One region of the Halopseudomonas sp. SMJS2 genome, then DNA from elsewhere that is predicted to be linked to it. Evidence: riboswitches for the same ligand, from Rfam matches in the RefSeq annotation. Region 1 holds a riboswitch; the other holds the start of a gene.

What was found. A riboswitch is a leader RNA that binds a small molecule or an ion and turns the genes downstream of it on or off. The one in region 1 is predicted to bind glycine.
Region 2: linked by a shared signal. The riboswitch ahead of QAO71_RS13010 (D-amino acid dehydrogenase) and the one ahead of QAO71_RS01065 (trimeric intracellular cation channel family protein) in region 1 are both predicted to bind glycine.

What each region holds. Positions count from the first base shown of each region.
Region 1 is NZ_CP123445.1:226,225-242,216, reverse strand. It holds gene QAO71_RS01095 (GlpM family protein) at 11-352, shown strand; gene dtd (D-aminoacyl-tRNA deacylase) at 355-792, opposite strand; gene pip (prolyl aminopeptidase) at 794-1,765, opposite strand; gene QAO71_RS01080 (NnrU family protein) at 1,810-2,391, opposite strand; gene QAO71_RS01075 (META domain-containing protein) at 2,412-3,368, opposite strand; gene QAO71_RS01070 (DUF924 family protein) at 3,418-3,954, opposite strand; glycine riboswitch at 4,070-4,158, shown strand; glycine riboswitch at 4,192-4,289, shown strand; gene QAO71_RS01065 (trimeric intracellular cation channel family protein) at 4,313-4,933, shown strand; gene QAO71_RS01060 (catalase) at 5,042-6,541, shown strand; gene QAO71_RS01055 (LrgB family protein) at 6,596-7,282, opposite strand; gene QAO71_RS01050 (CidA/LrgA family protein) at 7,279-7,632, opposite strand; gene ccoG (cytochrome c oxidase accessory protein CcoG) at 7,987-9,393, shown strand; gene mapR (GntR family transcriptional regulator MpaR) at 9,411-10,820, shown strand; gene QAO71_RS01035 (DUF2254 domain-containing protein) at 10,853-12,091, opposite strand; gene QAO71_RS01030 (GFA family protein) at 12,204-12,617, opposite strand; gene QAO71_RS01025 (serine hydrolase domain-containing protein) at 12,692-13,933, shown strand; gene QAO71_RS01020 (MBL fold metallo-hydrolase) at 14,043-15,080, opposite strand; gene QAO71_RS01015 (EthD family reductase) at 15,230-15,538, opposite strand; gene QAO71_RS01010 (hypothetical protein) at 15,711-15,992, opposite strand, start outside; gene QAO71_RS01005 (phosphotransferase) at 15,982-15,992, opposite strand, start outside.
Region 2 is NZ_CP123445.1:2,748,927-2,764,918, forward strand. It holds gene QAO71_RS12965 (DUF1329 domain-containing protein) at 1-766, shown strand, start outside; gene QAO71_RS12970 (LysR family transcriptional regulator) at 842-1,699, shown strand; gene QAO71_RS12975 (sugar transporter) at 1,826-3,013, shown strand; gene QAO71_RS12980 (hypothetical protein) at 3,122-3,274, opposite strand; gene QAO71_RS12985 (serine hydrolase) at 3,259-4,512, opposite strand; gene QAO71_RS12990 (DUF2889 domain-containing protein) at 4,643-5,383, opposite strand; gene QAO71_RS12995 (glutathione S-transferase) at 5,630-6,736, shown strand; gene QAO71_RS13000 (YtoQ family protein) at 6,760-7,200, opposite strand; gene QAO71_RS13005 (substrate-binding domain-containing protein) at 7,536-8,714, shown strand; glycine riboswitch at 8,835-8,930, shown strand; gene QAO71_RS13010 (D-amino acid dehydrogenase) at 9,092-10,351, shown strand; gene QAO71_RS13015 (5'-nucleotidase C-terminal domain-containing protein) at 10,440-12,299, opposite strand; gene QAO71_RS13020 (GspH/FimT family pseudopilin) at 12,599-13,087, shown strand; gene pilV (type IV pilus modification protein PilV) at 13,084-13,593, shown strand; gene QAO71_RS13030 (prepilin-type N-terminal cleavage/methylation domain-containing protein) at 13,590-14,120, shown strand; gene QAO71_RS13035 (PilX N-terminal domain-containing pilus assembly protein) at 14,355-14,945, shown strand; gene QAO71_RS13040 (PilC/PilY family type IV pilus protein) at 14,966-15,992, shown strand, end outside.

The sequences.
Region 1 (15,992 bases):
GGACTTCATGATTTCACTTGCATTCAAGGCGCTGCTCGGCGCACTGGCGGTTCTGCTCATTGCGCTGCTGGCGCGCTCCAAGAGTTTCTATATCGCCGGACTGGTGCCGCTGTTTCCCACCTTTGCGGTGATCGCCCACTACATTATCGGCAGCGCCCGCCCGGCGGCGGACCTGCGTACCACAGCCATCTTCGGCTTATGGTCGCTGTTGCCCTACGCCATCTATCTTGCGGTGATCGCCTGGGGTGCCGGCAAGCTGCCGCTGCCTGCCATCCTGCTGTTGGCGATGCTCGCCTGGGGCGTGGCCGCGACCCTGCTGATCATGCTGTGGGTGCGGTTCCAGCCAAGCTGAGGTCAGGTTTCCAGCAGCAGGGTCACTGGCCCATCATTGACCAGATGCACCTGCATGTCCGCACCGAACCGCCCGGTAGCCACCTGTGACCATTGTTCGCCCGCCCGCTGCAGCAGGTAATCGAACAATTCGGCAGCCTGCTGCGGTGGCGCCGCGGTGGAGAATCCCGGGCGCAGCCCCTTGCGCGTATCGGCCGCCAGGGTGAACTGGGATACCAGCAACAATCCGCCCTGTACGTCCTGCACCGAGCAATTCATGCGCCCCTCGGCATCACTGAACACGCGATAGTTGAGCAACTTGTGCAACAGCCGGTCGGCACTGGCCCGATCATCCTGCGGCTCGATGCCAACCAGCACCAGCAAGCCCTGATCGATGGCGCCGACAATCTCGCCCGCCACCTCCACCCGGGCCTGGCTGACCCGCTGCAACAGCCCCTTCATGCTATTCCGCCTCCGGCGCCAGCTTCAGCAGTTGCCGGGCCATGCTCTGGGTAGCGCGCACCAGGGCATCGGCAATACCCGGCTCGGAAGCCGCGTGACCCGCATCGCGGATGATCTGCAATTCGCTGCCGGGCCAACGCTGATGCAGCGCGTGGGCATTATCCAGCGGACAGACCATGTCGTAGCGACCATGGACGATGATGCCGGGGATATGTGCAATCTTCGGCATATTGCGCAGTAGCTGATCCGGTTCAAGGAAAGACTGGTTGATGAAGTAGTGGCACTCAATCCGCGCCATGGCCAGCGCGCGCCGCGACTCGGTAAAGCGGTCGACCAGCTGGGCACTGGGCCGCAGGGTGGCGCAGCAACCTTCCCAGCCGGACCAGGCCCGGGCGGCATGCATCTGGCAGATTTCATCGTCCCCGGTCAGGCGTCGGTAGTAGGCGGCTACCATGTCATCGCGCTCCGCCTCCGGGATCAACGCCTGGTAGTTCTCCCAGTAATCGGGAAAGATGCGGCTGGCGCCTTCCTGATAGAACCAGTGGATATCCTCGTCGCGGCACAGGAAGATCCCGCGCAGAATCATGCCCAGCACCCGGTCAGGATGCGCCTGGGCATAGGCCAGGGCGAGGGTCGAACCCCAGGAACCGCCGAACAGCACCCACTTGTCGATCCCCAGGTGGATGCGCAGCGCCTCCATATCCTCGATCAGCGCGGCGGTGGTGTTGTTTTCCAGGCTGGCGTGGGGCGTGGAACGGCCGGCACCACGCTGATCGAAGGTGATGATGCGGTAGATCGACGGATCGAAGAAGCGTCGGCTCAGGTTGTCGCAGCCACCACCCGGCCCACCATGAATGAACACCACCGGCAGCCCGTCTTCCTGACCACTCTCGTCGACATAGAGCACATGGGGCGCTTCGACCGCCAGATCATGACGGGCGAAGGGCTTTATCTCCGGATACAGCAGTTGCATGGTTCGTACTCCCGGGTTGGCGGCCAGGCCGCATCAGGTAAGGCTCAGCCGCCGAAGGGGCGGACACCGATCAGCGCGCCGTGCAACCACATGGCAAAGACCACCCAGGCGACCAACCCGACCACAATGGCAATCAGGTCCCGACTGAAGCCGACCGCCGGATAGCTCACGCCGGCCAGACGATCACGCCGGCGCAAGACCACATACAGCGCTACCGCCCAGGCGAGGAAACCACCAAACAGCAGCAGGTCGGCCAGCGTGCCATTGGCGATCAGGTGGGCGATGGCCCAGAACTTGACGCCCAGCAGCATGGGATGCCCGACCCGGGTCTTGATATGAGTTCCGGGAATATAGGTGGCCGCCAGCAGGATGAAGGCCGGAACCGTCAGTAGCGCAGCAAGATGGCGGGTCCACATGGGCGACAGCCACAGCCAGGTCGGCGACAACCGTGCCTGCCCGTAGCCCCAGATGATCAGCAGCAGCCCCACCAGCGAAACAACAGCATAGAATCCCTTCCAGGCCAGCAAGCCGCGCCGGTCGATCTGCGCGACCCGCCAGTCAGCAGCAAACAGACGAGTCGAATGTATCCCGAGAAACAGCACCAAACCCAATATCAACGCCAGCATGTATATCTCCTTGATTATTATCAGTGTTCCAGGCGGGCCTTGAGCGAACCTTCAGCCGAGCGCAGCAGCAAGGCACCGGTATCGTCGAAATCAAAGCCCTGCAGGCTCTGCAGATTGCGCAGCACCCGTTGCTCCTGTTCCATCAGCGAAGGCGCGCAGGCCATGCGGGTGGTGGCCGGCTGATTGATGGTCAGGCTTTCACCGGTCAGCTGGTATTCTCCCATGAAGTTGTTGCAGGAGGCACGGCCATTCACCTGGCCGTTACGCCAGAAATTCAGGGTCACACGGGAGCGGTCGATAATGCCACCGCCATTGATGTCCTCCACTACCCACTCGCCGCCCTGCAGCAGCCGCGCCGGATCACCACCGCAGCCGTTCAGGGTAACGCCGTCCACCTGCACGCTGACCTGCTGCGGATAGGGCATTCCGCTCATGGTGTCACGGCACAGCTGATCGCTGGCCTGCAAGCGGATCGGTGGGTTGCCGCTGGTCACCACCTCGCCGGCGGTCTCGTCCGCCATATAGGGCTGGGCCGGTGATTCACCTTCGTTGAGGCGGTTCAGGGTCAATTGGCCACCCTCCAACGTCACCGACCAGAAGGGTTCGTTGCCGGCGGCGCGGTAAGGTTCAATGATGCTGTCACTCGGCGCGCACAGTGGGTAGTCGTCACCACGCAACACCAGCCAGGCTTGCTGACCCTTGAACCACAGGCTGGTCTCCGGCTCACCCGCAGCCACATAACGCGCACCGGAAGCGCTGATCGCCCGGCTCAGGGCGAATTGCTCATCACCGACCGTCAGCAGCAGGTCATCATCGCCCTTGGCGGAAATCGGCAGGCGCCCGCAATTCAGCTCGGCGGTAAAAGGCTCACCACCACCGATCCGGGGCACGGTGGTATCCGGCGCCGAGGTGCTGCAACCGGCCAGCGTGGTCAGGGCAGCGGCAAGCACGGCCGATGGCAGGATCTTGGTATGCATGGTCAGACTCCTCGAATATGGATCGATACGGCAATAAGGTATCCCGGGCTCAGAATGAGGAACCCGGCTGGGTCAGAAATTGCAATTCTTCCTCGGTGGAGGCTCGTCCCAACACGCGGTTACGATGCGGATAGCGACCGAAGCGCCGCAGGATATCCCGGTGCTGCAGTTCGAAGTCCAGACTGGATTCCATACCGGGTGTGTCAAACAGCATGACCGCCCGCTCATGGACCACCAGCGACTCACTGTGCATGAATGGCATATACAGGAAGCTGCGCTGTATCACCGGCAGGGCCAGATCGGCGCCGGCGGCAATAGCCTCCTGGGCCAGCACCAGCGCCATCCCGTCATGGGCGAAAGAATCGGGTTGGTCACGGTGGATGTTGCGCGAGAACTGGTCAAGCAGAATGATCTCGGCCAGCCGCCCCTCGGGCGTGGCGCGCCATTCCCATAGCTCGCCTCTGGCGGCCTGCCGATGCAGTTCACCGAAACGTTGCTCGATCAGTTGGTCCAGTTGCGCATCTTTCTTCCACCACATCGCCGGCTTGAGCTGATCAAACCAGAAATCGAGAATCTGCTGGTGCATTGGTCCCTCCGCTTGCTGCTGGGGAAAACAGACTCAGTGTAACCAATCTGCCGGCCCGGCGCCGGCGACACAATGAAGCAGTCAGCAATAGCAAAGCCAGGCGCTTGCTGTATAATCGCCGGTCGCAGGAGAGAGGGGCCCCAGGCCCCCGCCGAAGGCGCAAACTCCCATAATCGCTCAGGTACCCATTACTGCGAATCACAGGACACCCGATACTGCCCAGCGCAGCGGGTGACCGCACAGCCAGCTGGAGAGAGGTTGCCAAGGCAACCCACCGAAGGGGCAAGCAGTCCATGACTGCGTAAACTCTCAGGTAAAAGGACAGGGGGAGAGGCGTCACAGCTTGCAGGAGTTCTGTGTGCTTCTCTACATCTATCTGATCGCCATCACTGCCGAAGCCATGTCCGGCGCCCTGGCTGCCGGCCGCCGCAACATGGACATGTTCGGTGTCGCCTTCATAGCCTTCATCACTGCTCTGGGCGGCGGCACGGTCCGCGACATGCTGCTGGGCAACTACCCAGTCACTTGGACTCAGCATCCGGAGTACATCTACCTGACCATCTCCGCTGGCCTGCTGACCGTGCTGATCGCCCGTTTCATGCACCGGTTGCACAGCCTATTCCTGATCCTCGATGCCATGGGGCTGATCGCCTTCACCGTGATCGGCTGCAACGTCGCTCTGCGGCTCGATTACCCCACCCCGGTCGTGATCATGGCCGGCATCACCACGGGTATTTTCGGCGGCATTCTGCGCGACCTGCTGTGCAATCGCACACCCATGGTGCTGCGCAAGGAGCTGTATGCCAGCGTTTCACTGGCGGTGGCGATTCTCTATCTGGTGTTGCGTCACTGGGGCATCAACCATGACGTGAACCTGCTGGCCTCCTTCAGCTTCGGCCTGGCAGTGCGGCTGGCGGCAATTCGCTGGTCGCTGGCACTGCCGGTGTTTTCCTACGCGCCGGGGCGCTGGAACGACTGATTATCGAGTCGGCACCTGGCAAGGCTGCCTATTCCTCCGTATGGTCTACATTGAGAGCTGAAGCCATGCGAGAGAGCTTCGCCAGATGCCTGATAAGGAGGACGCCCCGTGAGTGATTCAAACAGTAAAACGCCAACCGGCTCGACCATGAGTACCGGCGCACCGGCACCCAGCGATCGCAATTCTCTGACCATTGGCGCCAATGGCCCGATCATGCTCCATGATGTGCACTTTCTGGAGCAGATGGCCCATTTCAACCGTGAGAAGGTGCCTGAGCGCCAACCCCATGCCAAGGGCGCCGGCGCCTTCGGTGTGTTCGAAACCACCGAAGATGTGTCCGCCTACACCAAGGCGGCGCTGTTCCAGAAAGGTAGCCAGACCGAGATGCTGGCGCGCTTCTCCACCGTTGCCGGTGAGATGGGCAGCCCGGATACCTGGCGCGACGTGCGCGGCTTTTCGTTGAAGTTCTATACCGACGAAGGCAACTACGACCTGGTCGGTAACAACACGCCGATCTTCTTCGTGCGTGACCCGATGAAATTCCCCCACTTCATCCGCAGCCAGAAACGCCTGCCCGACTCCGGCCTGCGCGACAACCACATGCAGTGGGACTTCTGGACCAACAACCCCGAATCGGCGCATCAGGTAACCTACCTGATGGGGCCGCGCGGCCTGCCGCGCACCTGGCGCCACATGAACGGCTACGGCTCCCATACCTTCATGTGGGTCAATGCCGCCGGTGAGCGCTTCTGGGTCAAGTACCACTTCCATACCGAGCAGGGCATGGAGTTCTTCAATAACGCCGAAGCCGCCGACATGGCGGGGATCGATGCGGACTATCACCGCCGCGATCTGTTCGAGGCCATTGCCCGTGGCGAGTATCCCAGCTGGATCATGTCAGTGCAGGTCATGCCCTATGCCGACGCCGCCACCTACCGCTTCAACCCCTTCGATCTGACCAAGATCTGGTCGCATAAGGATTACCCGCTGATCAAGGTCGGCAAGATGACCCTGACCCGCAACCCGGTGAATTTCTTTGCCGAGATCGAGCAGGCGGCCTTCTCGCCTGGCAATACGGTCCCGGGTATCGGCCTGTCCCCGGACAAGATGCTGCTGGGCCGCGCCTTCGCCTACAACGACGCGCAGCGCAACCGCATCGGCACCAACTTCCATCAGTTGCCAGTGAACCGCCCCAAGGTGCCGGTCAACACTTACATGTTCGATGGTCAGATGACCTACGAGCACAGCGGCAACGCACCGGTGTACGCACCCAACAGCAGCGATCGCAGCTGGGCGGACAGTACCGGCAAGATGGAGGATGGCTGGGAAGCGGACGGCGATATGGTGCGCAGCGCCTACGAACTGCACTCCGAGGATGATGACTTCGGCCAGCCGGGCACGCTGGTGCGTGAAGTGTTCAACGATGAGGAACGCACCAAACTGGTCGACCAGGTAGCCGGCAGCCTGCTCGGTGGTGTGCGCAGCCCGGTGCTGGAGCGCGCCTTCGAGTACTGGCGCAACATTGATGCGGAGGTAGGACGGCGTATCGAAGAGAAGGTGCGGGCCCACTCGGCACCCGAGCCGGTGCCAGGCATGGGCGAATCCTGATCTGAAGTCCTGCGGATAATGCGGGGCCTGCGCAATGCAGGCCCCGCATTGCATTCAGCCCACGAACCAGGGCAGCAGCAACGCCGTCGCCAACCCCAGCAGACTCATCCCCAACGCCGCAAAGGCAGCACATTCGCCACCTTCGCGCAGCGCATGCGCCGTGCCGATGGCATGGGCATTCATGCCCAGGGTCAGCCCCCGCGCGGCGGGCGAGTCAACCCGTGCCAGACGCAGCAACGGCGGCGCCATCACGGTGCCGATCACCCCGGTCAGCATCACCAGCGCTGCGGTCATCGCCGCATCACCCCCGGCCTGCTCGGACAACAGCATGGCAATCGGCATGGTCACCGACTTGGGTGCCAGCGACATCAGCGTGACGAAGGGCGCGCCCAGCAGCCAGCCAAGCAGCAGGGTCAGCACCACAATCAGCACGCCACCGACCAGCAGGGTGATCAGGATCGGCCACAGCAACATGCGGATGCGCTGACGCTGCTGATACAGCGGCACCGCCAGCGCCACGGTCGCCGGGCCGAGCAACAGGGCGATCGGCTCCGCGGCTTCGCGGTAGATGAGGTAATCGATATCCAGCAGCAGGAGCATCGCGATCACCAGCATCAGCGTCACGATTACCGGCTGCAGCAGCAGCGAACCAGTGCGTCGCTGCACCCAGAGCGCCACCTGATAGGCCGCTATGGTCAACATCGGCGCAAACACCGGGATGGTTACCAGCAGGGCGATCATTGGCGGCTCTCCTGACGGCGGATCAGCCATTGCAACAGCCAGCCACAGAACGGCACGGCTACCAGCAGCGAGCCAACCAGCGCCAGCGCGATGGGCAACCAGTCCGCCAGCAGACGATCATGACTGAGCATGATGCCCGACGCCGGCACCACCAGCAGCAGCGGCAGATAGCCAAGCAGTGCGGACGCGGTCCGCTGCAGCGACTCCGGTACCTCGCCGAGGAAGGCCAGGCCCAGCACCAGCAACACCATGCCGATAATCGGCCCCGGCAGCGCCGGCACCAGAAAATGACTGATCACCGCACCCGCCACCTGCAGCGCCATCAACCACAGCAGAGCACCCAGATTCATGCCCACCCCCTTTCACGGGGACCAGACCCGCCCCGTACGCACTTGTTTTGCTGGAAATACATGCAGCGACAGCCCCATGGCAAATTGGATTCGACCGCGCACTATGCAACATCAATTAACAAATGAACAGGCTCAGTTGCCGTGCTGAAAACCGTATCAGTGCCCTGCCATGAACGGCTAATCGTGCCATTAATCCCCGCCTCGTCATAACAGAGCGGCCTGCGACAATGCGTCACCCCCTAACGACGCGGCTTTGCTGCTGATACGGTTTTTTATCGAAAACCTGAGCCTGTTTCATATCAGACCCAATCACGATCATGTCACCAGCCTGATTCATGACTGATGGGGTAGACCATGGGTGAACGTATTCCCGTCGAGATCATCGACGCCACCATTGCACGCAACACACCCGCCCAGCTCGGCGGGCCGATCCATACACGCAGCTTCGAAGGGTACTACCGGCGGCTGCGCCTGCTCGGCGCCGGCCTGCTGTTCCTGCTGTTCTTCGGCACGGCCTGGCTGAACTGGCACCAGCGCCAAGCCGTGCTGTGGGATCTAGCCAGCCGCAAGTTCCATATCTTCGGCGCGACCTTCTGGCCCCAGGACCTGATCCTGCTGTCGGCGATCCTGATCATTGCCGCCTTCGGCCTGTTCTTCATCACGGTGGTCGCCGGACGCATCTGGTGCGGCTATACCTGCCCGCAGAGCGTATGGACCTGGGTCTTCATGTGGGCGGAGAAAGTCACCGAAGGCGATCGCCATCAGCGCGTGCGTCTCGATGCTGCGCCCTGGTCACTGAGCAAACTGCTGCGACGCGGTGCCAAGCACGCCATCTGGCTGGGCGTGAGCCTGGCCACGGCGCTCACCTTCGTCGGCTACTTCACGCCGATCCGCGAGCTGGCAGTGGGTCTGTTCACCTTCGAGCTGGGCGCCCAGGCGGCGTTCTGGTTGTTCTTCTTTACTGCCGCCACCTATATCAACGCCGGCTGGCTGCGCGAGAAGGTCTGCCGCGACATGTGCCCCTACGGGCGCTTCCAGAGCGTCATGTTCGACCGCGATACCCTGATCATCGCCTATGACACCGAACGGGGCGAGCAACGCGGACCGCGGCGCCGGGACAGTAATCCGGCCGAGCAGGGCCTGGGGGACTGCATCGACTGCACCCTGTGTGTGCAGGTATGCCCGACCGGCATCGATATCCGGGACGGCCTGCAGTTCGAATGTATCGCCTGCGCCGCGTGCATCGATGCCTGCGACAGCGTCATGGACCGCATGGGCTATGCCCGCGGCCTGATCAGCTATACCTCCGAGCGTGCTCAGCAGGGCAGCACTACCCGCTGGCTGCGACCACGGCTGCTCGGCTACGGCAGCATGCTGGCGCTGATGATCGGCCTGTTCGTGGTGGCGCTGTTGGATCGGCCGATGATGTCGCTGGACGTTAGCCGCGACCGCGGCAATCTGTTTCGCGAGAACAGCGCCGGCCAGCTGGAGAACAGCTACAGTCTCAAGGTGATCAACAAGAGCCAACAACCCGGCCGCTATCAGATAACCCTCGATGCACCGCAAGGCCTGCAGTTGGCGACCCCGGTCAGCGTGCAGCTGGCGGCCGAAGATATCCACGATCTGCCGCTCAGTGTGGTCTGGACCGGCGAACAATCTCCCGCGGCACGCCAGCGCATCCGCTTCGTCCTCGCTGCAGAGGATGACAACAGCGCACCGGTTGTGGCCGAATCAACCTTTCTGGCACCGGCCAGCTACTGACTGCATGGAACCCTTCGATGAAACGCTACGAGCGCCTGGCCGATACCATTGCCGAATTGATTCGCACGGGCATTCTGGCGCCGGGCGAGCGGATTCCTTCGGTGCGCCAGGCCAGCCAGAGTTATGGCGTGAGCCCGTCCACGGTATTCCAGGCCTATTACCTGCTGGAGGACCGCGGGCTGATCCAGGCCCGCGCCCGCTCCGGCTATTTTGTCCGCAGCCTGGCCGGGCTGCCCCTGCCTGACCCGCAACCCACCCCGGCAGTGCCCCCAACCACCGAGGTCGGTGTCAGCGAGCTGGTATTCTCGGTACTCGGCTCACTGAAGAACCCGCATACGGTTCCCTTCGGCTCGGCCTTTCCCAGTCCCGACCTGTTCCCGATGGCCCGTCTGGCCCGCTCCATGACCAGCAGCCTGCGCAACCTGTCGCCCCACGACATCATCGCCGACATGACCGCAGGCAATGCCGACCTGATGCGCCAGATCGCCCTGCGCTACATGGTCAGCGGGGTCAGGTTGCCAATAGAAGAACTGGTGGTCACCAACGGTGCACTGGAAGCCCTCAACCTTGGGCTGCAGAGCGTGACCCAGGCCGGCGACCTAGTGGCGATCGAGTCACCGACCTTCTATGCCTGCCTGCAAGTACTCGAACGGTTGCAATTGAAGGCCGTAGAGATTCCCGTGCACCCACGGGACGGCATCGATCTGGCGGTACTGCGCGAACGTATGGGCAGCCTGCCGATCAAGGCCTGCTGGTTCATGAGCAGCTTTCAGAATCCGCTCGGCGCCAGCCTGGATAACAGCCGCAAACAGCAGTTGTACAACCTGCTGCAGGAGCATCAGGTGCCGCTGATCGAAGACGATGTCTATGCCGAACTGCATTACGGCGAACGTCCGCCCATGCCGATCAAGGGGCTGGACAGTGAAGGCCTGGTGATTCACTGCGGGTCTTTCTCCAAGACCCTGGCGCCCGGCTACCGGGTGGGCTGGGTAGCCGGCGGGCGTTTCACCGAGCGCATCGCCCGGCTCAAGCTGATGACCACCATCTCGCCCTCGGTACCGGCCCAGACTGCCATCGCCGATTACCTGCAGCATGGCGGCTACGATCGCCACCTGCGCAAATTGCGCCATGCCCTGCAACGCCAACAGGAGGCGATGCTCGCCTCCGCCGCCCGCCACTTCCCCAAAGGCACCCGCGTCACCCAGCCCGACGGTGGCTATTTCCTCTGGTTCGAGTTTCCCGAGCAGGTCGATTCGCTGCAGTTATTCCGATTAGCCCTGGCCCAGGGCATCAGCCTGGCACCCGGCCCGATCTTCTCCGCCAGCCAGAGCTTTCGCCACTGCGCGCGCCTGAACCACGGCCACGCCTGGGGGCCGGACAGCGAGCGGGCGATGGAACTGCTGGGGCGGATGCTGCGGTCGTTCTGAGCTTCGCCTTCAGCCTCAGCAAACCGAGCTGGTCATTCCAGCGCTTCGCGCAGCCGCTGCTGATCTGCCACACAGGTCAACGCCATCTCACTGCGCTGCAACGCGATGGCCGACTGTCTGGCGGCCGCCTGGCGAAAGCTCGCATTGCCCCGCCGCTGCAACGCCGCCAGCGACTTCTGCAGCCGCAGCTGCACCTCGATCATCCCGGCGCCATCGCGGGCTATCAGCATGAACGCATCTTCAAGCAAGTCGTCATCGCCCAGTGGCAACAGATGCAGGCGTGGATAGTCGACGGGCACATCTTCCCGCCCACCCGCCCATTGGGACAGCAGGCGCGTCAGACGGCCTATCACATCGATGGCCGTGCCCGGGTCATTGACGGCCGGCGATAGCGCCCGCGAGGCAATTTCCGACATGACCGCCAACCCGAAGCGCGGGTCCTGATCAAAGCTCCGGTTGGTGTCGATCACAAACTGATCTGCAATCTGCCCGGTCACCTCCGACAGATCCTGCTGCGAATGGAGCCAGACCACCACGGTATCCTCGAACACGAACGCGCCCGGATTAAGTGGCAAGTAGGCTTCGCAGTCCGCTTCTTCGCATAGGCGGGACAACACCGGGATATCGATAAACTGGATATAGCCGATGGCGCTGGCGTACACCGGAATCGCGCCCGGCGGCACCGCGCCAACATCGTGCCAGGGGTTGGCGCCCAGATAGGGCACCGCCAGGCGCTCGGTCAGCGCCGCGCCGGCAACCTGCTCGACCCGGTCGATGGTCGTGCCCACCCGGCCCAGCGAGATCAGGTGGTTGATCCAGCGCAACAACTGGATCACTACCAGCCCGATGACCACGATTGTGAACAGGAACAGCACCGCTCGCCCGCGCTCACCGTAGGAGCCGGTCTTGAGCACAATGATGCCAACGATGCTGAACAGAAAGGCGCCAATGAAGGTCGACAGCACGTTGTTGGTCAGCTCGTCTTCCATCAACAACTTGGTCGCCCGCGGCGTGACGTTGGTGGTTGCCGCGCCAAAGGCCGCGGTCATCACCCCCAGCGAGAATGTCGTGACCGCCAGCATGCTCGAAGCGATGATATTGAGCAGACTATCCACCGCATCCGAGCTCAGGTTGAACGGCATCTCCCAAGGGAAGACCCGCTCCGCGACCAGCGCCAGCACCGCCGTGAGCATCCCCGCGATACCAAAGGCCACCGCCCGCCACCACAGCTGGCGTTTTACTCGCTCATAGATCCAATGCCAGTAATTCACGCCGGCCTCCGCTCCCGTTTCGCTGACTAGAGCGTAGCACCGTCCCGGCAACGTGACAGCAGTGCGAGGCAGGGGGCGTTATGCCGTCCAGATCGCGCCTGCTCGCTCCCCATCATCTAGCCCGGCGCGGAGGTATCCCGGCCTCGTATTGAGGCACCTCATCATTAATCGACCACCAGTTGGTTTTTGAACCCACATAGATATGCGCACCAGGCGATGTAGCCAGCGGCTCGTTCAGCAAGCCGGCACGGATGCGCAGCACACCGGGCATATCATCCTTGGTGCTGTACAGCGGTGAGCCACAATGACTGCAGAACACCCGATGCTTACCGGGGGATGACTCGAAGGACTTGAGCAGCTCCGCACCGCTGAGCAGGGTGAAGGCACTTTCCTGCACCGGAATGTTGGTCGCGAAGGGCGTACCTTGCGCTCGCCTGCACTGGGAGCAGTGGCAGATCTGAATCGGCTCAAGCTCACCCACAATCTGAAAGCGAACGTCGCCGCATTGGCAGTGGCCTGTGTACATGGAATTACCTCCCTTTTTCCCGCTGGGGCAGGATGCTATTGTGTGCCACATCTTAAACAACAAGAAATACTGCCATGCTGAAGCCCTATTCCCGTAGTCTGTACCCCTCCTGGCTTGCCCTCGCCTGCCTGCTGTTCACCAGCGTCCTGCACGCTGAAACCATAGCGCCGCCCATCGCAGCCGAACGCTTCCAGATGCTCGAAAAAGCCCTGCAGGCCGAAGTCGATCAGGGGCGTCTTGCCGGCATCGCCGTACTGGTGGAGCAGGACGGCAAGCTGCTGCACCGCAGCCAGCATGGATATCAGGATATCGCCGCCGAAGTACCGCTGGCCGAAGACACCCTGTACAAGATCTTCTCGCTGACCAAGCCGGTCACCAGCGTCGCCATGTTGATGCTGCAGGAACAGGGAAAATTATCACTGGATGATCCCCTGGCCAAATACCTGCCGGAATTTGCCGACCTCAAGGTCGCCGTCGCCGACGGCCCGGACGGCATACCGCAAACCGCCGCCCCCACCCACGCACCGACCCTGCGCGAGTTGATGAACCAGACCGCCGGCTTCAGCTATGGCGTGTTCAGTCAGTCCCAGGTCGATACCCTGTACCTGAAAGCCGACCTGTTCAACACCGAGCAGACCCTGGAAGAAATGGTCGACAAACTAGCCAAGCTACCACTGCTCAATCAGCCCGGCACCGCCTGGAACTACAGCCTCTCGGTGGATATCCAGGCGCGGGTGGTCGAAGTCGTCAGCGGCCGGCCGTATGAGCAGTTCCTCGCCGAGAACATCTTCCAGCCGCTCGGCATGAAAGACACCGGCTACCACGTCAACGCCGAACAGGCACCACGGCTGGCGGTATCCTACAAGCCCGGCGACAACGGTCTGGAGCCGCAGGACAACACCCAGTACCTGACCAAGTCCAAGCTGACCCAGGGCGGCAGCGGCCTCATCTCCAGCATGGACGACTACCTGCGCTTCGCCCGCATGCTGCTCAACGGCGGCGAACTGGATGGCGTGCGGCTTCTTTCAGCCGAATCGATAAACGAAATGGCCCGCGACCAGCTGCCGCCAGAAGTTGACGGTCCCAACTGGGCACCCGGCAACCGCTTCGGCCTGAACGTGGCTATCGTCGAGGACAGTGCCAAGGCCGGACACCTGCCGGTCGGCACCTACTGGTGGTGGGGCATCCAGGGGCCCTGGATGTGGGTCGACCCGAGTAATAACCGGATCGTACTGGGGATGATGCAGAACACCGACTACCGCCATTCACGGGTGGTGCATGGTACGGTCAGTCGTATTTTGTTTGAGGAGCGTTAAGAGAACGCTCCCCCGCGGAGAACCGCGCAGCGGTTTTCCGGCGGATGCAGCGGCTTGTTAGCCGACGCCGCGTGGCCGCGACGCTTCCAAGGGTCAAGCATAGTGTGCGTCAGTAATACGACCCCACCAGCCGGATGGCAAGCTCCACGTTGTAGGGCATTGAGGCGTCGTAGCCGTACATCTTGCCGTATTTCGGCCGCAGCTCCTCGGTCACGCGCATGATGATCGCATCGCGCTGCGAGCGCGCGAAGGCGGCATGGTTATTCTCGTCCGGGGTCATGTGGCCTGCGAACGCTTCTTCCTGCCGAGCTTTCAGCGTAGCTTCACGTAAGTCCTCCAGGAAGGCGAGCTGGAACTCGAAGTCCTCCCGGTATCCGATGTTGCCGTGCCCGCCAACGAAATACGTCCAGTCGAGAGCCATGACTTCTTCAAGATTAGCCTGGTGATACACCGCCGTGTCAGACACCGCGAAGCCTAGCATGGGGAGCTGATCGGGGTTGAGCAAGTCGGGGCTGTGCGCGACCTTCTGCTCCTTCAGCAGCCAGACCGAGTGGTCGTCGGTGTGGGCGGGCTTTGCGAAACGATGCATCTCCAACGTCAGGTCCTCGAACTTGAACTCGTTCTTCAGGCCTGAAAGCACTCGGGTTGGCTTCGGCAACTGGCTGTTCATGAACGCCATCTTGTCCGCCGTTTCCTTGCTGGAAACAATCCTGAGACCGCCCGACTCCTGTGCTTGGTCGACCCAGAACTGGGCGTCGCCGATGTGGTCGACGTGGAAGTGCGAGTACACAACTGTCGTTACGGGAAGAGGTGTCACTTCTCGGATTGCCTGCAGGATCTGCGCGCCGCGCCCTTCGGGAGCGTCGAACAGCAGCACGCCTTCGTCGCCGACATAGAAGGTGGTTGAGTAGAAAAAGCGCTGGAAGAAATAGCTGCGGTCAGTCAGGCGCTGCAGGACGTACGGCTGTTCCATATTCCGAGCGAACAGGTTGTCGATCTTGTCTGCCGGCTTGATCGGCTTTGTCGCCGAAGGCTCGACGTACGTGGCGCCGACCGTCGAAGCCGCTTCAGGCGGCGATTGAGCAAAAGCGGGACTAATGGCCGCAATGATCGCGATTGACATAATTTGTTTAATTAGGCGCTTCATTGCCGTCTCCGTTGTTGGATCGCTTCGCTTCACTTTAGGACACCGCGACGCTCTTGGCCCAATTGCTGGCTAACGCCGCGCTTCAGCGGCGGGCCTAGCGCGCAGCGCGAGGGCCGTCCGCTGGAAGCGCTGGTTGGGCGGCAACCCTCTCAGGCAACAACTTCGTCTACCTGAAGAATGGGCTGAATGTCTGTGTAGTTCGGGATGTCACCCATGATTTCAGAACCATGTACGTCCAAGGTGGCCTGAAACTCCTCAACCGAGTTTATCCAGATGCTCGCGAGGCAAAGAAACGAAGCCGGGGAGCCGTCCGGGGAGGCAACTCCTTTACGCACTTCGCTCTTTACGACGTTCGCGCCTAGCAAGCGGCTCACCATTGGAATGTGCTTCTTGGTGTAGTAGTCGAAGTCAAACTTGGCGCCATCTTTCCTCGGATATGCCACGGATACGCAGTACATGATGATCCTCCTTCTGTTAAACGACGCCGGTAGTGGCGGTCTCTCTCGTTGATGCCCAACGCCTTGCTCACTGGAAAATTGGGAGCGAAGCGAGTAATTTTTTCCGTGTGCAGCAACTTGTTATACGGCATTTAAACGGGACTGATTTCTATTCATCAACCTCTCGTTGGTATCAAGCCTTATACTTCTCGTATTCATCTAGAAACAGACGTTCTGACTCATCACGGAACTGATTTCTTCTATTGTGTAAATCGTTAAGCTTTTCACTGATACTTTTATATATAATTTGATGGGCTTGATTCTTTAGATCATCTTCATTGTACTCGTCGATTTCAAAGCCATCCTCTAGAGCCGCATTAACTAACCTCAAAAGAATCACCTTATCTATTTTATCGACAGTTTCATACGTACCGTTTTCTGTCAGGAAGTACCCCTTACTGTTTTCAACTTTTAA
Region 2 (15,992 bases), 1.1 Mb from region 1:
AGAGAATATCGGCTACCCCGAACAGATGCCGGATATCGACCCCACGACCATGCCCAACACCCTGCTGTTCTTCAAGCAGCAGATCAACGCACCCGCGCGCCTGGCCGGTAATGTCCTGCTGGTTCACGATACGCTGGATCAGCTGAAAGAGCCGCGCATGGCCTGGGTTTACAATGCCGGCCAGCGGCGTGTACGCCGCGCTCCGCAGGTATCCTATGATGGCCCGGGCAGCGCCTCCGATGGCATGCGTACCGTGGACAACTTCTCCATGTACAACGGCGCACCCGACCGGTACAACTGGACGCTGGTCGGCAAGAAGGAAGTCTATCTTCCGTATAACTCCGCCAAACTGACCACGCCAGGCCTGAAATACGCTGACGTCATCAAGGCCGGACACATCAATCCGGAGCATGCGCGCTTCGAGCTGCATCGCGTCTGGGAAGTACAGGGCAACGTGAAGGACGGACAGCGGCACATCTACAGCCAGCGAAATTTCTTCATCGACGAGGATTCATGGATGATTGGCCTGGCGGATCACTATGATGGCCGGGGCGCGCTATGGCGTGTGGCTGAAGGACACCTCAGCTTCAATTACCAGTACCAGATTCCCGGTTATGCCCTGGAAACCCTGTATGACATTATTGCCGGCCGCTACATAGCCCTTGGCATGTACACCGAGGAAGCCTCTGCCCCACAACTCGACGGCACACCGCCCACTTACAACCAATTTACCCCTGCTGCCTTGCGCGCTGCCGGCGTACGCTGATCGACCGGGGGTCGTATTCCCCGGATGATCCGCCGACTTGCTAGAATAGGCTCCTTTCATCCCGGGAATCGGCACATGGATATCAGTCTGGCCCGCACCTTTCTGGAGATCGTCCGCTGCGGCAGCTTTGTCGCGGCAGCGGAGCGGTTGCATGTCACCCAGGCTGCCATCACCTCGCGCATCCAGAGCCTGGAAAGCCAGCTCAACTGCACCCTATTCATCCGCAACCGCTCCGGCGCCAGGCTGACGGTCGACGGCGAGGCGTTCATTACCCATGCCACGCAGATGATCCAGGCCTGGGACAATGCCCAGCGCGACCTGCCGCTGCTGAAAGGTTTCAGTGATGTGCTGCACATTGGTGGCGAGGCCAGCCTGTGTACACCACTGATTCTGGATTGGGTGCGCGCGCTGCGACGGGAGATTCCAGAACATTCGGTGCGCGCCGAAATCGGCGACAGCAGCACCCTGATGCAACGCGTCGAACAGGGCTCGCTGGATGCGGCGCTGGTGTATCAACCGGAGTACCTGCCCGGTCTGCAGGTGGAAGAACTGCTGGAAGAAAAGCTCATCCAGGTGAGCCTGCCCGGCCAGCCGGAACCCTACGTCTACATCGACTGGGGCGAAGGCTTCCGGCGCCAGCACGACGCCGCCCTGCCCGACAAGGCCCGCGCCCCGGTCGCCTTCAACCTGGGCCCGCTGGCATTGCAATACATCCTTGAAGCCGGCGGCTCGGGCTACTTCCGCAGCCGGGTTGTCCAGAGCTATATCGACAATGGTCTGTTGGAGCCGGTCAACATGGCGCCGGAGTTCAGCTTTCCGACTTATCTGGTGTATTCGCGCCAGCGGGAATCGGCCATCCTCGACCAGGCGCTGAAACTGCTGCGCTCTCTCGCCCATACCAATCAGGATTGGTCCCAGCGCTGGATCCGATGATCTGAACCTGGCTTGCCGCAGCTTGCGATGAGCCAATAACAGACCTAGAATACGCCTCGCCCGCAGCAGGCTAACTCCCTCTAGCCCGCCGGCTTCCTTCCCCATCTGGTTCTGCTTTTCATGACAATGTCGAATACCGCCCACCAGGGCAGCTGGCTCAGCGTTGTTGCGCTGGCCCTGGCTGCATTCATATTCAATACCACCGAATTCGCCCCGGTGGCGCTGCTCAGCGACATCGGCGCCAGCTTCGGGATGCAACCCGAGCAGGTCGGCCTGATCCTCACCATCTACGCCTGGCTGGTCGCACTGATGTCGCTGCCGCTGATGCTGCTGACGCGCAATATCGAGCGTCGCCGGCTGCTGATGGGAGTCTTCATTCTGTTCATCATCAGCCATCTGCTGTCATTCGTGGCCTGGAGCTACGAGGTGCTGGTGATCAGCCGCATCGGGATTGCCCTGGCCCATGCCGTGTTCTGGAGTATCACCGCTTCGCTGGCGGTTCGCGTCGCCCCGCCGGGACGGGAAGCGCAAGCCCTGGGACTGCTAGCCACAGGCACCACCCTGGCCATGGTGCTGGGCATCCCGCTGGGTCGACTGGTCGGTGAAATGGTCGGCTGGCGAGTCACCTTCCTGGGCGTCGCCTTGATCGCCCTGCTGACCATGGTCGCCCTGGCACGCATGCTGCCGTTGCTGCCGAGCCAGAACAGCGGTTCGCTCAGCAGCCTGCCGGTACTGGTCAAGCGCCCGGCACTGATGGTGGTCTATGGCCTGGTAGTCATCTGTGTAACCGCCCAGTTCACCGCCTACAGCTACATAGAACCTTTTGCTCGGGACATTGCCGGCCTGTTCGGCAACCAGATCACCGGGCTGCTGCTGGTATTCGGTGGTGCCGGTCTGTTCGGCGCGCTGATCTTCAGCCGCTGCAGCCCCTTCTATCCGCGCAGCGTGCTGGTCGGCAGCATGTTCGCCCTGACCTTCTGCCTGTTGCTGCTGTTGGCGTCGGCCACGAACATCTGGACCCTGGGTATTCTGTGCTTCGTATGGGGTGCGGCTATTCTCGGATTGACGCTGGCATTGCAATCCCGCGTTCTGCGCATCGCCTCGGATGCTACTGATGTGGCCATGTCGCTGTTTTCCGGCCTGTACAACCTGGGCATCGGTGCTGGCGCGCTGCTCGGCAGCCAGGTGACCACGCATATGGGCCTGGCAAACGTCGGTTTGGTCGGCGGCGTGCTGGGCCTCGGCGGCCTGCTCATCTGCCTCACCGCCCTGTGGCGCCTGCCGCCGCAGATGCCGGTGACCCAGGCGGCATAAGCCGACGCGGATTTTTGGCGCCGGCGGCCCAGCGCTGCCGACGCCCTTTGCCTTTCAGAATACGCAAGACCATGGAAGGTCGAGCGAGCCCAGATTCTACGTCTTAACCTACTCCTCCCGCCCTCGCAACAAGTCCGCCAACGCCGCCAACGCCGGGATACTCAACGGCATCGTCTGCGCACTGCTGGCAATCGGATGCGAGGACAGCCGCACCATCACCATCCCCACCGCCGGGTTGATGTGGATCATCTGGCCATGCACACCCAGCGCTTCAAAGGCGCCATCCGGGTTGTGGCTGATCCACCACTGGTTGCGATAGGAATAGCCCGGCTGGAAATCGCGGCCGGCCGCCTTGAACTTATCCCGGTCACCACCCTCACGGATCTTTTCGATTGCCGCGGCGCTGATGATCTGCTGGCCGTTGACGCCTTGAACTTATCCCGGTCACCACCCTCACGGATCTTTTCGATTGCCGCGGCGCTGATGATCTGCTGGCCGTTGAATTCACCACCCAGCCTGACCATCTCCGCAAACCGCGCCAGATCCCGCAACGTCACGTTCAGACCCGCGCCCGCCCACTCGGCCCCCTTGGAGTCGAGCAGCATATACGCATCCTCTTCAGTTCCCAGCTTGCGCCACAGGCGTTGCTCAATCAACGCAGCGGTGGACATGCCAGTCACCCGCCGCAGAATCCAGCCCAGCACCTCGGTGTGGGTGGTGCGATAGCGAAACGATTGTCCATGTTCATCCACACCGGCAGCAATGGTGGGCAGATAACTGTACAGATCCCGCGCGCCCGGGTAGTCATGGGGCACCGGCCCCATACCCGCGGCCAGCGAATACTTGACCACATCGGAATTGCGATCAGCATAAACCTCGCTGTAATCGATATCCGCGGTCATATCCAGGACCTGCTGCACCGTCGCTCCACGCCAACCGCTGTTTTCCAGCTCTGGCAGATAGCTCGTGATCAGCGCCGCAGGATCCAGCTCGCCTTCTTCGATCAACTGTGTAGCCAGCAGCCCCACAAAGGACTTGGTCACCGACCAGAGAATATGCGGCTCATCCTCGGGCACGCCCGCTTGATAGCGCTCAAACAGGACCTTGCCGTGCTGCATGACCAGCACGCCATCAACATAGGTCGAATCCAGATATTGCCCGAAGCTCATCTGCTCACCATCAGGGCCGGTGAAAGTCAGATCGGCAATCTGCTGCTCCATCCCCTCGGCCTGCGGCAATACGGAAACAGCTTCATGACCACGCGCCACCCGCCGCGAAGGAAACAGCTCCCGGGCATGATGGAAACTCCAGCGCGGATTAGGATAAGGCCGCATGAAACCCGCCTGGGTTATCTGCTTATCGGCGGCTGGCGGGAAGCCCTGCATCAATTGCAATTGATCAGTGCGTACTGACTTGGGGTCGGGCAGATCGGCTGCGTTACCCTGTGCAGACAATAATACAGTGGTCAATGTCACCCCCAATATCGCTGATTTTTTCATGACGTAACTCGTTTAATTAATTATTTTTCTTTCTCAGAGACTATCCAAGTAAACACGCTACTACCAACGCCAGTGATTACATTCGACTCGTGAATATCGGCTGATTGAAGAGCTATGCGCAGGAGCGAACTCAGACACCATTCCACCCCACCAACAGATCCCCCGTCCCCCTTACATCCTGCCGCGTACTTCCCATCACCCGCACCGCCTGCGCCGCCCGCTCCGGCTGAAACACAAAACAAGCCCCCGCGCGTGCCCGCATGGCTACGCCCGCGTTGGGGATCAGGTCCAGGTCGAACCCCTTGCTCGCCGCCACCATCACCGCCCGTCGCTGTACGAACAGGGCTTCCAGCATCTGGTCATCCAGGTGTTCGTCCGCCCACGGCATGACGCTGCGCAGGTCTTGTTGATTACACTGATCCTCGCTGTCGATTACCGTGCCACGCAGGCGCCAGTCGAGTAGTTTTTCATCATCCAGCCAGAGCTGGGCGTGACGGTACTCGTGCATCGCGCCGACCACTTTGGCTACGTATTCCCGCCTCCCCGGTCGCAGTGCCTGGGAGAGGGCCACCATCAGCAGGTCATATTGATGCGTGCATTGCTGCTTGCTGTCGATATCCGGCAGGTTGATGGCGATGCGTTGGCGCAGGGGTTGGCCAACGAAGGCCTGCAGCTGCCGCTCTGCCTCGGGGCAGAGGGTCCAGGGCGTACGTCGGGCGGTGCTGGCTACTGAGGTGATGCACTCACCATCGTGACCCAGCTGTAACACGAAATAATGGTGCTCATCCTCCATGGCAACCAGGCATTCGGTCGGGCTTACATCAAAAATCACCCGGCGGAAGAAAACGTGGGGGGAGTCCAGCTCTTGCATGGCACGCCTCAATGTCTGTTTTTATTGGTCGGCATTGTCGCCCAGAATGTCTCAGTCATAGACAGCCTACCCGTTTATCGACTGGCCCAGAAGGCTGATTCGCCACATCAATACCTTACAAAAACAGAACAATCTCTACAGCTTCAAACGTCTTCTGGCGTGTTTCTATCTATACAATCACCCATTCGGGCCTGGATCACTACCGCCGAGTATCCGACAATTCATGCAGATATCAGGAGAACAGGCATGCATAAACTGATCGGCGCACCAGTTTCACTTTATACCGGCAAGGTACGCTGCTATCTGCAATTCAAGGGCATCAGATTTGAAGAAGTTCTGTCCACGCCGCAGATTTTCAAGGAGCTGATCATTCCCCGAACCGGGGTGCGTTATATTCCGGTGCTGGTGACGCCGGATGACCAGGTAATCCAGGACTCCACCGAAATCATCGACCATCTGGAACATCATTTCCCGAACAGGTCCGTGTACCCAACCGGTCCTTGTCAGCGGCTGGTTGCGCTGCTGCTGGAAATCTACGGTGATGAATGGCTGGTTAATCCCGCCATGCTCTATCGCTGGAAGATCGAAGAAAACCGCGAGTTTGCCATTCAGGAATTCGGTCGCACTCGCCTGCCCAGCGCCAGCGCAAAAGAGCAATATGCCGCTGGACTGGAGGCATCCGGCCCCTTTGCCGGCGCCCTACCCCGTCTGGGCATCACCGATCATTCCCGCGCCGCCATCGAGCAAAGTTATCTGTCGCTGCTCGATGAACTGAACATCCACTTCAGCGATCATGACTATCTACTCGGCGATCAGCCCTGCATCGGCGACTTCGGCCTGATTGGCCCCCTGTATGCCCACCTCTATCGCGACCCTGCTTCCGGACGCTTGATGCGCGAGCGCGCGCCGCAGGTAGCGCGCTGGGTTGAGCGCATGATCAGTCCGGATGCAAGCAGCCATGACGGCGGCTTTCTGCCGGATGATCAGGTACCGGAAACGCTATTGTCCATCATCAACCGGATGTTCGATGAACAGGTACCCGTACTGCTGGAAACCGCTCGGCAACTGAAAGAATGGACCGAGGCCAACCCCGACGCCGAGGATATTCCCCGCGCTATCGGCACGCTTCGCTATCGGCTGGGTGACATGGAGGAAGAGCGACTGGTGTTTCCGTATAACCTATGGATGTGGCAGCGCGCCCATGATTTCTATGGCGAACTCACTGGCGATCATCGCGCGGGGATAACTGCGATACTTAACGACGCGCAGATCCATGCTCTCGCCACTCCGTTGTCCGTTCGGTTACAGCGGCGGAATAACAAACTGAAACGCCAGACAGAATCGGGGCAGTAAGCTGCCCCGTTTGCCGATGACTTTCAGCCTTTCAACACATAAGCCAGAATATCAACCACCTGCTCCGTAGTCGTCGCCCAGGCCATCGCCGCAGCATCAACTTCTTTCAGCGGGTGGACAATATCCTCGGCATGCAGGGTGACGTAGGGTGTACCCAGCGCAGCGCAGTAACCGGCATCGAAGGCGGCATTCCACTGCTTGTACTTATCTCCAAAGCGCACCACCACCAGATCGCTCTGCTCGATCAAAGTCTTGGTGCGGATGGCGTTGACCTTGGCTGATTTGTGGTCGCGCCAGAAGGCATTGTCTTCCGCACCCAGATGGTCACCCGCCGCGTCGCTGGCGTCGTGATTGGTCACTGCCGAAGTGAAAACGACATCCAGGCCCTTGGCCTCAGCGCCGCGCTGAATCTCATCGCGCCAATCGGTATGAATTTCGCCGGAAAGATAAACGTAAAAGGACATGGAGCCTCCGCTAGCAAAAGGCCCGACCATACCAGAGGCACCGGCAAAGGCAAAACAGCGGCCTGCTTGTGAATCCATTATTCGCATGGCGCAAAAATTTCTTAACAGACGCAGGGCATCATCTATCAGCAAACCTCCATCCAGTGGAGGGCTGTTCCGCCATTACAGGGAGTTACACGTTGAAAACCACCTCAGGGCTGCGAGCCCGATTAGTAAAGTTATCGCTTGCCGGGCTTGTCTGCCTTTCTTTTCCAAGCATCGCCGCACCACTGCAACTACAGATTAATGGCTCCAACACCATAGGCGCTCAGTTGGCACCCCTGTTAGTTGAAGGCATGTTGAAAGAGTCAGGCGCTACGGATATTGATATACAGCTCGATGCCGAACCGCAGGAACACCGCATCACCGCCGTCAGCGCTCAGGGCGAATTGATCGAAATCAGTCTGAACGCACATGGCTCTACCACGGGCTTTACCGGGCTGATCGACCGCACAGGGCAGATCGCAGCATCGTCCCGACCGATCAAGGACAGTGAAGTCACAGCACTGAAAAATGCCGGAAACATGCTCAGCAAGGAAGCAGAGCAGGTGATCGGCCTGGATGGCCTGGCGGTCATCATGCACCCGGAAAACCCGCTCGACAGCCTCAATATCGAACAGATTGCCCGGATATTTTCCGGCCAGGTCTCCGATTGGGCGCAGCTCGGCGGGCGCCAGGGTAAAATCAGGGTACACGCCAGGGACGGTAACTCCGGGACCTGGGAGACCTTCCGGGACCTAGTGCTGAAACCCAATCAGGTGGATCTGCTCGCAGATGCCCACCGCTACGAATCCAACGCAGACCTGTCCCGGGCCGTCAGCAGTGATCGCAATGCTGTCGGCTTTGTTGGCCTGGCCTATATACAGGAAGCCAAGGCGCTGTCCATCACCGCTGGTGACTCCCGCCCCATGTACCCCAGCAAAGCGCTGGTAGCCACAGAGGATTATCCGCTGGCCCGCCGGCTATATATGTATATCAGCCCCGAAGAAACCAACCCGCTGGCACTGGGGTTAATTGCCTTCACCCAGAGCAAAGCAGGGCAGGATATCGTGGACCAGGTGGGCTTTGTCGGCCAGAACATCACAGCCGCTCAGATCGCGCCGCAGCCCTATATGCCGGACGACTACCGCAAACTGGCCGAAGAAGCGCACCGCCTGTCGGTCAACATCCGCTTCAGTGAAGACAGCGCCCGACTGGATAACAAGGCCTGGCAGGACATCGACCGCCTGCTCGAGTATCTGCAGACTGAAAACAAGACCGAGTACAAGGTGGTCCTGGTAGGCTTTAGCGACCCGAGAAGCAGAGGCGCCGAACTACTGTCGCGCCTGCGAGCCAGAACGGTCAGCGCCGCGCTGGCCGGCCAAGGCATCTTCGTCAAGGACGTTATGGGCATCGGCGATGACCTGCCGGTAGCCGCCAACACCCATGACGATGGCCGAAACAAGAACCGGCGCGTGGAACTCTGGGTGTACTGAGCCGCCCGGCATCAAGTTGGCAGAACCGCGCATAATCAGGGTTACAACGATTGCATTTTCTGGCAATGTAGCGCCCATGACTCCGCACCGCGTCGCCAGATTGCGCACCCGGGGCGGGTCAATGTGATATCGGGAGAGACTGCCGGCTTGATCCGCCGCAGCGCCGAAGGAGCAACCGCCCCGGAAACTCTCAGGCAAACGGACCGCTATCACCGGTAAACTCTGAAGAGCCGCCCGTTACGTCGTCGGGCGCACCGAAGGAGCAAGCGGCAGCGCATTGGCGCCGCCGTGAAACTCTCAGGTCCAGAACAGAGGGGGCGCTCGCCGCGCATGGTGCGCACGGGCCTCAATCCCCTGACGTTACTGGAGCTACAACAATGAAAACAATCGCTGTCGTTGGTGGCGGGATCACCGGTATCACCACCGCCTACGCCCTGAGCAAACGCGGCTTCGCCGTTACCCTGTTCGAAAAACACCGCTACGCCGCCATGGAAACATCCTTCGCCAATGGCGGCCAGCTGTCGGCCTCCAATGCCGAGGTCTGGAACCACTGGTCGACCATCGTCAAGGGCCTGAAATGGATGCTCAAGAGCGATGCGCCGCTACTGGTCAACCCCAAGCCCAGCTGGCACAAGCTTTCCTGGTTCGCCGAATTCATCGCCTCGATCCCCAGCTACAACCAGAACACCATCGAAACCGCACGCCTGGCAGTGGCCGCGCGTGAGCATCTGTTTGCCTGGGCTGAAGCGGAAGGCATCGACTTCGACCTGAAGAAAAAAGGCATCCTGCACATTTACCGCGACAAGGCAGGTTTCGACCACGCTGGACGGGTATCCCAGTTGCTAGCCAAAGGGGGCCTACCCCGCCGCAGCGTAACACCGGAGGAAATGCGCAGCATCGAGCCCACCCTGGCCGGCCAGTATTACGGCGGTTACTTCACCGAATGCGACTCCACTGGCGACATCCACAAGTTCACCAACGGCCTGGCGGCGGCTATCGATCGGCTCGGCGTGCGCTGCCTTTACAACCAGGACGTGAAAGCGGTCACCACCGATGGCAAGCGCGCCAGCGTGACCACGGGCAGCAATGCTGGCGATGAGACACAGCATTTTGACGGTGTAGTGGTCTGCGCCGGCACCGCCAGCCGCGACCTGGCCGCCCAGTTGGGCGACCGGGTAAACATCTACCCGGTCAAAGGCTACTCCATCACCGTCAACCTCACCGACGAGATTAGCCGCGCCTCAGCACCCACCGTCAGCTTGCTCGACGATGAAACCAAACTGGTCACCAGCCGCCTGGGCAATGACCGCTTCCGCGTGGCCGGCACCGCCGAGTTCAATGGCTACAACCGTGACATCCGCGCCGACCGCATTCGTCCGCTGGTGGATTGGGTGAATGAGTGCTTTCCCGGCGTCAACACCCGCAGCGTCGTGCCCTGGGCCGGCTTACGGCCGATGATGCCAAACATGATGCCCAAGGTCGGGCGCGGCAAGTCGCCCTGCGTGTTCTACAACACCGGCCATGGCCATTTGGGTTGGACGCTGAGCGCTGTTACGGCGGATATGATTGGTGGGGTCGTGGAGCAGGCGTTGGGGAGTAACGCGAAGGCTGCTTCCCCGCAGCCGGCTCACGCGTAAGCCCGGGGCAAGACAGCGAGACTGGTGTGGTCTCGCTGTCGCTTTCTATAGGGGTTAGCTGCTAGCGCTGCCCGGGCCGATTACCGTATCAATAAGTCAGCTCAGTGCCGCTGACAGTAATCACCCGCTGATGGGAATATTCGTCCCGCGGGATGGTGCCAACCGAGGGACGGGCCTTCAGGTAATCCACCAGGCTCTGCGTGTATAACAAGCCGGTGTTGATCGACCGGCCATCTGCGGTCACCTCGCCCAGGGTGAGATACCCATCGCGCCCTTCACCAAGAAAATCATTGGTGACCATAACGTAGGTCTGGGTCGGGTTGATGGGTGCCCACAGGCCATCCGCACCTTTCACTTCGACGTTGCTGAAGCGGCTACCGCGTGGCTGCGACATGTCGAGATCCCAGCGCAGCGCTGCGGCGTAGGGGTGCGAACCATCGCCACCGCCATTTTCCACATGACTCCACACCGCATCTTCTAGGACGGCAACCGTCTCCGCACCGGTCACATCCAGCTCAACCAGCACGTTGGTGAACGGCAGCATGGTGGCGGCAGTATCAAAGGTAATGACACCTGCCGCCATGGGTGTTCTCACACCACCGGCGTTCTGCAGCGAGAAGTCGGCCCGCTTGCTGGCTTCAAGGAAGGCCTCGGCCACCAATTGCGCCGCGTCGCTGCCCTGTGCTAACTGATCTGCCAGCTCACAACCAGGAACCCCACCGCTGCGGGTAGTCCCTGGCACTCGCACCAGGCAGAAAGAAACCTCGGCAGAACCGATCTGCTCCTGCCGGGCCACGTCCAGCTGAGCCTGATAGCCGTCGAGGATACTCTGGGCATCCGGGTCCGGCTGGACCACCGCCACTTCCGGCAGCTCGTCCAGCACTTGGAGCAGCGCCGCTGTCTCCGTCTCGTTCAAGGGCGCGTCATCGCGCTGGAACTCGTCGCCGATAACCAGTGACGCCTGACCGTCGCAGCTTTCCACTGCACCTTCGGCATTGAAGCTGACGTTCATCAAACCAAATACCTTGGTGTATTCCCAGGCCTGCCCGATACAGACCAATTCACCATCGCGGTTGGTCACCACAGTCGGATAAGCCAGCGGCGTGTCTTCCGGCCCCTGCAAGCCCAGATTACGGAAATCCCCCACCAGCGTATGGGAATCACCGCCGATGATCACGTCTACACCACTCAACCGGGCGGCCATGTCGACATCGTTCTGATAGCCCTGATGCGTGAGCAGCACGATATGCTCGACGCCCTGCTCCTGCAGCTCGTCGATGCTGCGCTGGGCGGCAGTGACCTCGTCTTCGAATACCGTGGTGGGCAACGGGCGGGATGAATTCTGCGTCTTGCCGGCAATATCGATACCGACGATGCCCACCTGGACACCATCCACCTCGGTCACCACATGTGCCTTGATGTAGTCATCCACCGCTGATGGGGCCAATGGCGTGCCCACCGCGGGCTTGACGTTGGCCGCCAGTGCGGGGGTGTTACAGCTGCCATCGGCCAGATGATCCAAGAACGCTTTCAGTTGGGCGTCGCCATCGTCAAACTCGTGGTTACCCAGGGCAAAGGCGTCAAAGCACACCGTGTTCATCAGCTCGGCATCCGCCCGACCTTCGTAGAAGGTGTAATACAGGGTGCCGGTAACGGCATCGCCGGCGTGCAACTTGAGCAGATTCGCGTGCTCGGCTTCCGCCTCGTTGAACAAACGGGTTATCCGCGGAAAGCCCCCCACCTCGACCGTCGTAGGCTGACCATCCAACTGCAGTGTCAGCTCGAGTGGCTCCAGATTGGAATGATGGTCGTTGATATGGGCAATATTCAGCACCAGCGGCTGGCCGCTGTCTGCGTTATCGGAGGATGAGTCACTGTCGCTGTTACAGGCGGCCAGGGCGATACAGGTTGCCAGGAGGCTGAAGCTTTTCCATTGCATACTGGGCATGACGGGGCGTCCATGAGAGGTGGATTCCCGTACAAACTATGGGCCCAGCGTGACGCAGCAATGACGACAAAAAAACAATTGATTACAGGTCGGTGACTATGACCTAGAACGGTGTCGTTGCAGAAGTGCTTTCGGCGAAAGCTATTTTTCGCTTCAGGATGAGACAGCGCCTCACGCCCCGTAAGGTATCCCTTCGCTCTGCAAGACACTTCATCCATAAAAAATGACCGGTCATCGCCATGGCCACCGCCTTGCCATCTGGCCAGCATATAGTGCAGGCACTAGAAGGAGGATTCTGGATGAATCGTTATAAGGGATTTACGCTAATAGAGTTGATGGTGATACTAACTATCCTGGCCGTCGTCGCTCTTATCGCAGTGCCAAGCTTCACCACACTCATAAGAGATAACCGCACTGAAGCCCAGGCAGAAACCCTCAACGCACTGTTTCAGTTCGCCCGTAGTGAAGCAGTGATCCGCAAGATAGATACTTTCGTTGTCATCGATCCCAGCAAAGGCGAAATTGAAGTGTTCGCTTCAAGCGTGCATGGCGATTTACTGCGGACGTCATCCTTTGATCCCACCATCATCAGTCTCGACGTCAGCGCCACCACCGCCGGCTACCGCCCTAATGGCACTACCACCGTGCCCGGCTTCGAAGCAGTGCTCTGCGGCGACGGTAACGTCGATAACGCAAGGCTCGTAACCATTGCCGGCAGCGGCACTACCACCCTGCATAACAAGGGCAAGAAAGCCAACGGCGCCAATCTGGGGAGCTGCACGTTATGACACATGCAAGATCCGGCGGTTTCAGCCTTCTTGAAGTACTGATAACCATCCTACTGACGGCTGTAGGCATCTTGGGCATGGTCGCGATGCAGGGCAAGGCGATCCAGTACACCCAAGACTCAGTGGAGCGCACCCAGGCAGCCATGCTGGCAAATGAGCTTCTCGAAATTATACGCGCCACGCCCAGCAGTCTCCTGAGCACCGATGGCTCGCCCCTGTTCGACTCGCTACCGGCCAGCACTAGCGATGCCTGTCTCAACATAGAGAACAAATTGATGGAAACCCAAGTAGCCTGCTGGGCTACCAAGGCACGCACTCTACTGCCGGGAGCCGACTCCCTTGGCGAAAACTTCGTCTCGTGTATCTCCAATGAGCCGGGCGTATGCGACAACAACGGCGCCGCCGTGGAAATTCGTCTGGCATGGAATGCAACTGGCGAAGGCTGCCTTACAGCGGGCGATGTCGAGAATAGCCTCTGTACATTTACGTTCAGGAGCCAAATATGAAAGCGAACTCCCTAATAGATCGGCACCGCGGGCTCTCCCTGATCGAGCTGCTGGTCGCCTTGTTACTTAGCACGCTGCTTATTCTTGGTATTACCCAGGTATATATCGACAACAAGAGAAACTATGCCTTTCAGCAAGGCCAGTCCGATAATCTGGAAAATGCTCGTTACGCGCTCATGCTTTTTGAAGAAGAACTATATCGCACAGGCTACCAAGCCAGCGCGGATTACGGCTTCGAGAACGCATTTCGTGCCGCCCCCAACGCATCAGCAAATTGCTCGTTCGCTGCCGGCGAAGTCATCAATTTTGATGTGGAAGACCAACGCATATGCATTCGGTATCAGCCGTCTCTTCCCCAGCTCACTGTTTGCTCTGGCGAAGTAGTCCCTGGCTTGGCAGACCCGTATCAAGCTGACGCCCCCCCCCGTTACGGTAGAGCTGACAATCTCGGGCAACTCGCTGCATTGCAATGGCGTGCCGCTGATCAACAACATGATGGATATAAAACTCATGTTTGGGGTCAGTGATGATCTCACCAGGGAAACCCAGAAGTTCACCGACGTGCCGGCTACCAATGAGCGTATACGCTCTGTCCGTTACGCAGCGCTACTGAAAAGCCGCTCGGAAAACCTTACCGACGACAACAGTCGAATATACAGCGCTTGGCGCGATAAATGGTATTCCGAAAGCGGGGCCGTCGCCCCGGACCGCGCCCTCTATTTTTCAACCGAAAATACAATTGCATTGAGGAACCTGGCCAAATGAAAAATCAAAAAAAAGGTTCTTTCTCCCCTAACAGACAGAACGGGGCCGTCCTTCTTGTTGCTCTGGTTTTCCTGTTGATCATCACCACTCTCGCAGTGACAAGCATGCGAGAAGTTGCTCTGGATTCACGTATCACCAGCAACCTCATCGATCATAAAAGGCTGTTCAACGCAGCAGAGGCAGGCCTGACCGATGGCCAGTATCGAACAATCGGCACCAAGGTCAAAATTCCAGGGGAATACAGTCTGGCGACGGCCCTACGGCCGCTGAACGCCACCGCTACCTGTGCAAATACCGACTTCAAGGATCCATGTTTGCTTCTGGAGGATCCCAGGTTTCAGCAGGACTTCACCGACGCCGCCAAGAGAAAGCGATACGCGCCGGATGACACCACCGAGTTCGACGAGAGCATCAATTGGTATGCTATACCAGCACCCGGCGGAGCAAATGCCGGTGAAAGCGAGAACCCCGAGTATGGCAACATGATGATGGGGGTCGGCACCTTCCGATATGAGATCAACAGCCAGGCCACGCACGGAGATGGCGTAGTGCGCCTGCGCTCAACTATTTATCGTATCTACAACTAATTCGAATCAAGGATGACGACATGAAGCCGGCCTCTCCTATTATGAAGGTGCTGATCAGTGCAAGCGCCTTCTCTCTGATCTGCCATGCAGGACTGACCCAGGCTGCTGTCAGCCAGCAACCCCTCATGCTCGTTGAGTCAGTAGCCCCGAATCTGATATTCACCTTGGATAGTTCAGGAAGCATGCGCTGGGCATTCGCCCCGGACAATATCGGTATCAACAATGCCAACAGTAGCCAGAACGCGCTACGTAACAGCCGCAGGGCCAAGTCGTCGACGTTCAACCCGCTTTATTACAACCCTGAGGTGACCTATCGCTTACCGGTCAAGCTGAACAATGATGGAACCCCGGCCGCCTCTGGCTATACTACGAGCTTTACGAACGCTTACCATAACGGGTACCAAACTTCCCATGGCTCCGTCAATCTCAGCAATAGTTATCGTGTCGCCTGGAACTGGGATATCAACAGCAGCCCGAACTATAGCTACAACAGCACAACCGACTATCGCGGCTCAACGGGTCATGTTTACAACCTTGCGGAAAACCCTGCAAGTGATTTCAACACCTGGAGCAGCAACCGCACACGAACCGGAGTTCCTGCCTACTACTACGTTTACGACGAATCCCGCAGCGGCTGCGATAACAGCATTGATAATGACAGCTGCTATCGAAAGGTAGATGTCAATACGAGCGAGCGCCAGAACTTTGCAATCTGGTATTCGTTCTACCGCACTCGCGCGCTGGCAACCCTGACGGCTGCTAACCTTGCATTTAACGATCTACCGTCATCCATCCGTTTTACATGGCAGGACCTCGACAGGTGCCAGCTTAACGACAGCAACTGCGAGAACAACTATTTCCGCACCTTTACTGACCGACATAAAGGTAACTTCTTCAAATGGCTTGCCAATGTGGATTTCAGCACCAGCACGCCCCTGAGAAAAGCTCTGGACGACGCGGGCAAGTTTCTCCGCACGAACGATGCGTGGGCATACAATCCCAACCCCATGACATCAGCAGGTGGCAGAGGCTCAACGGTGCAGTCAC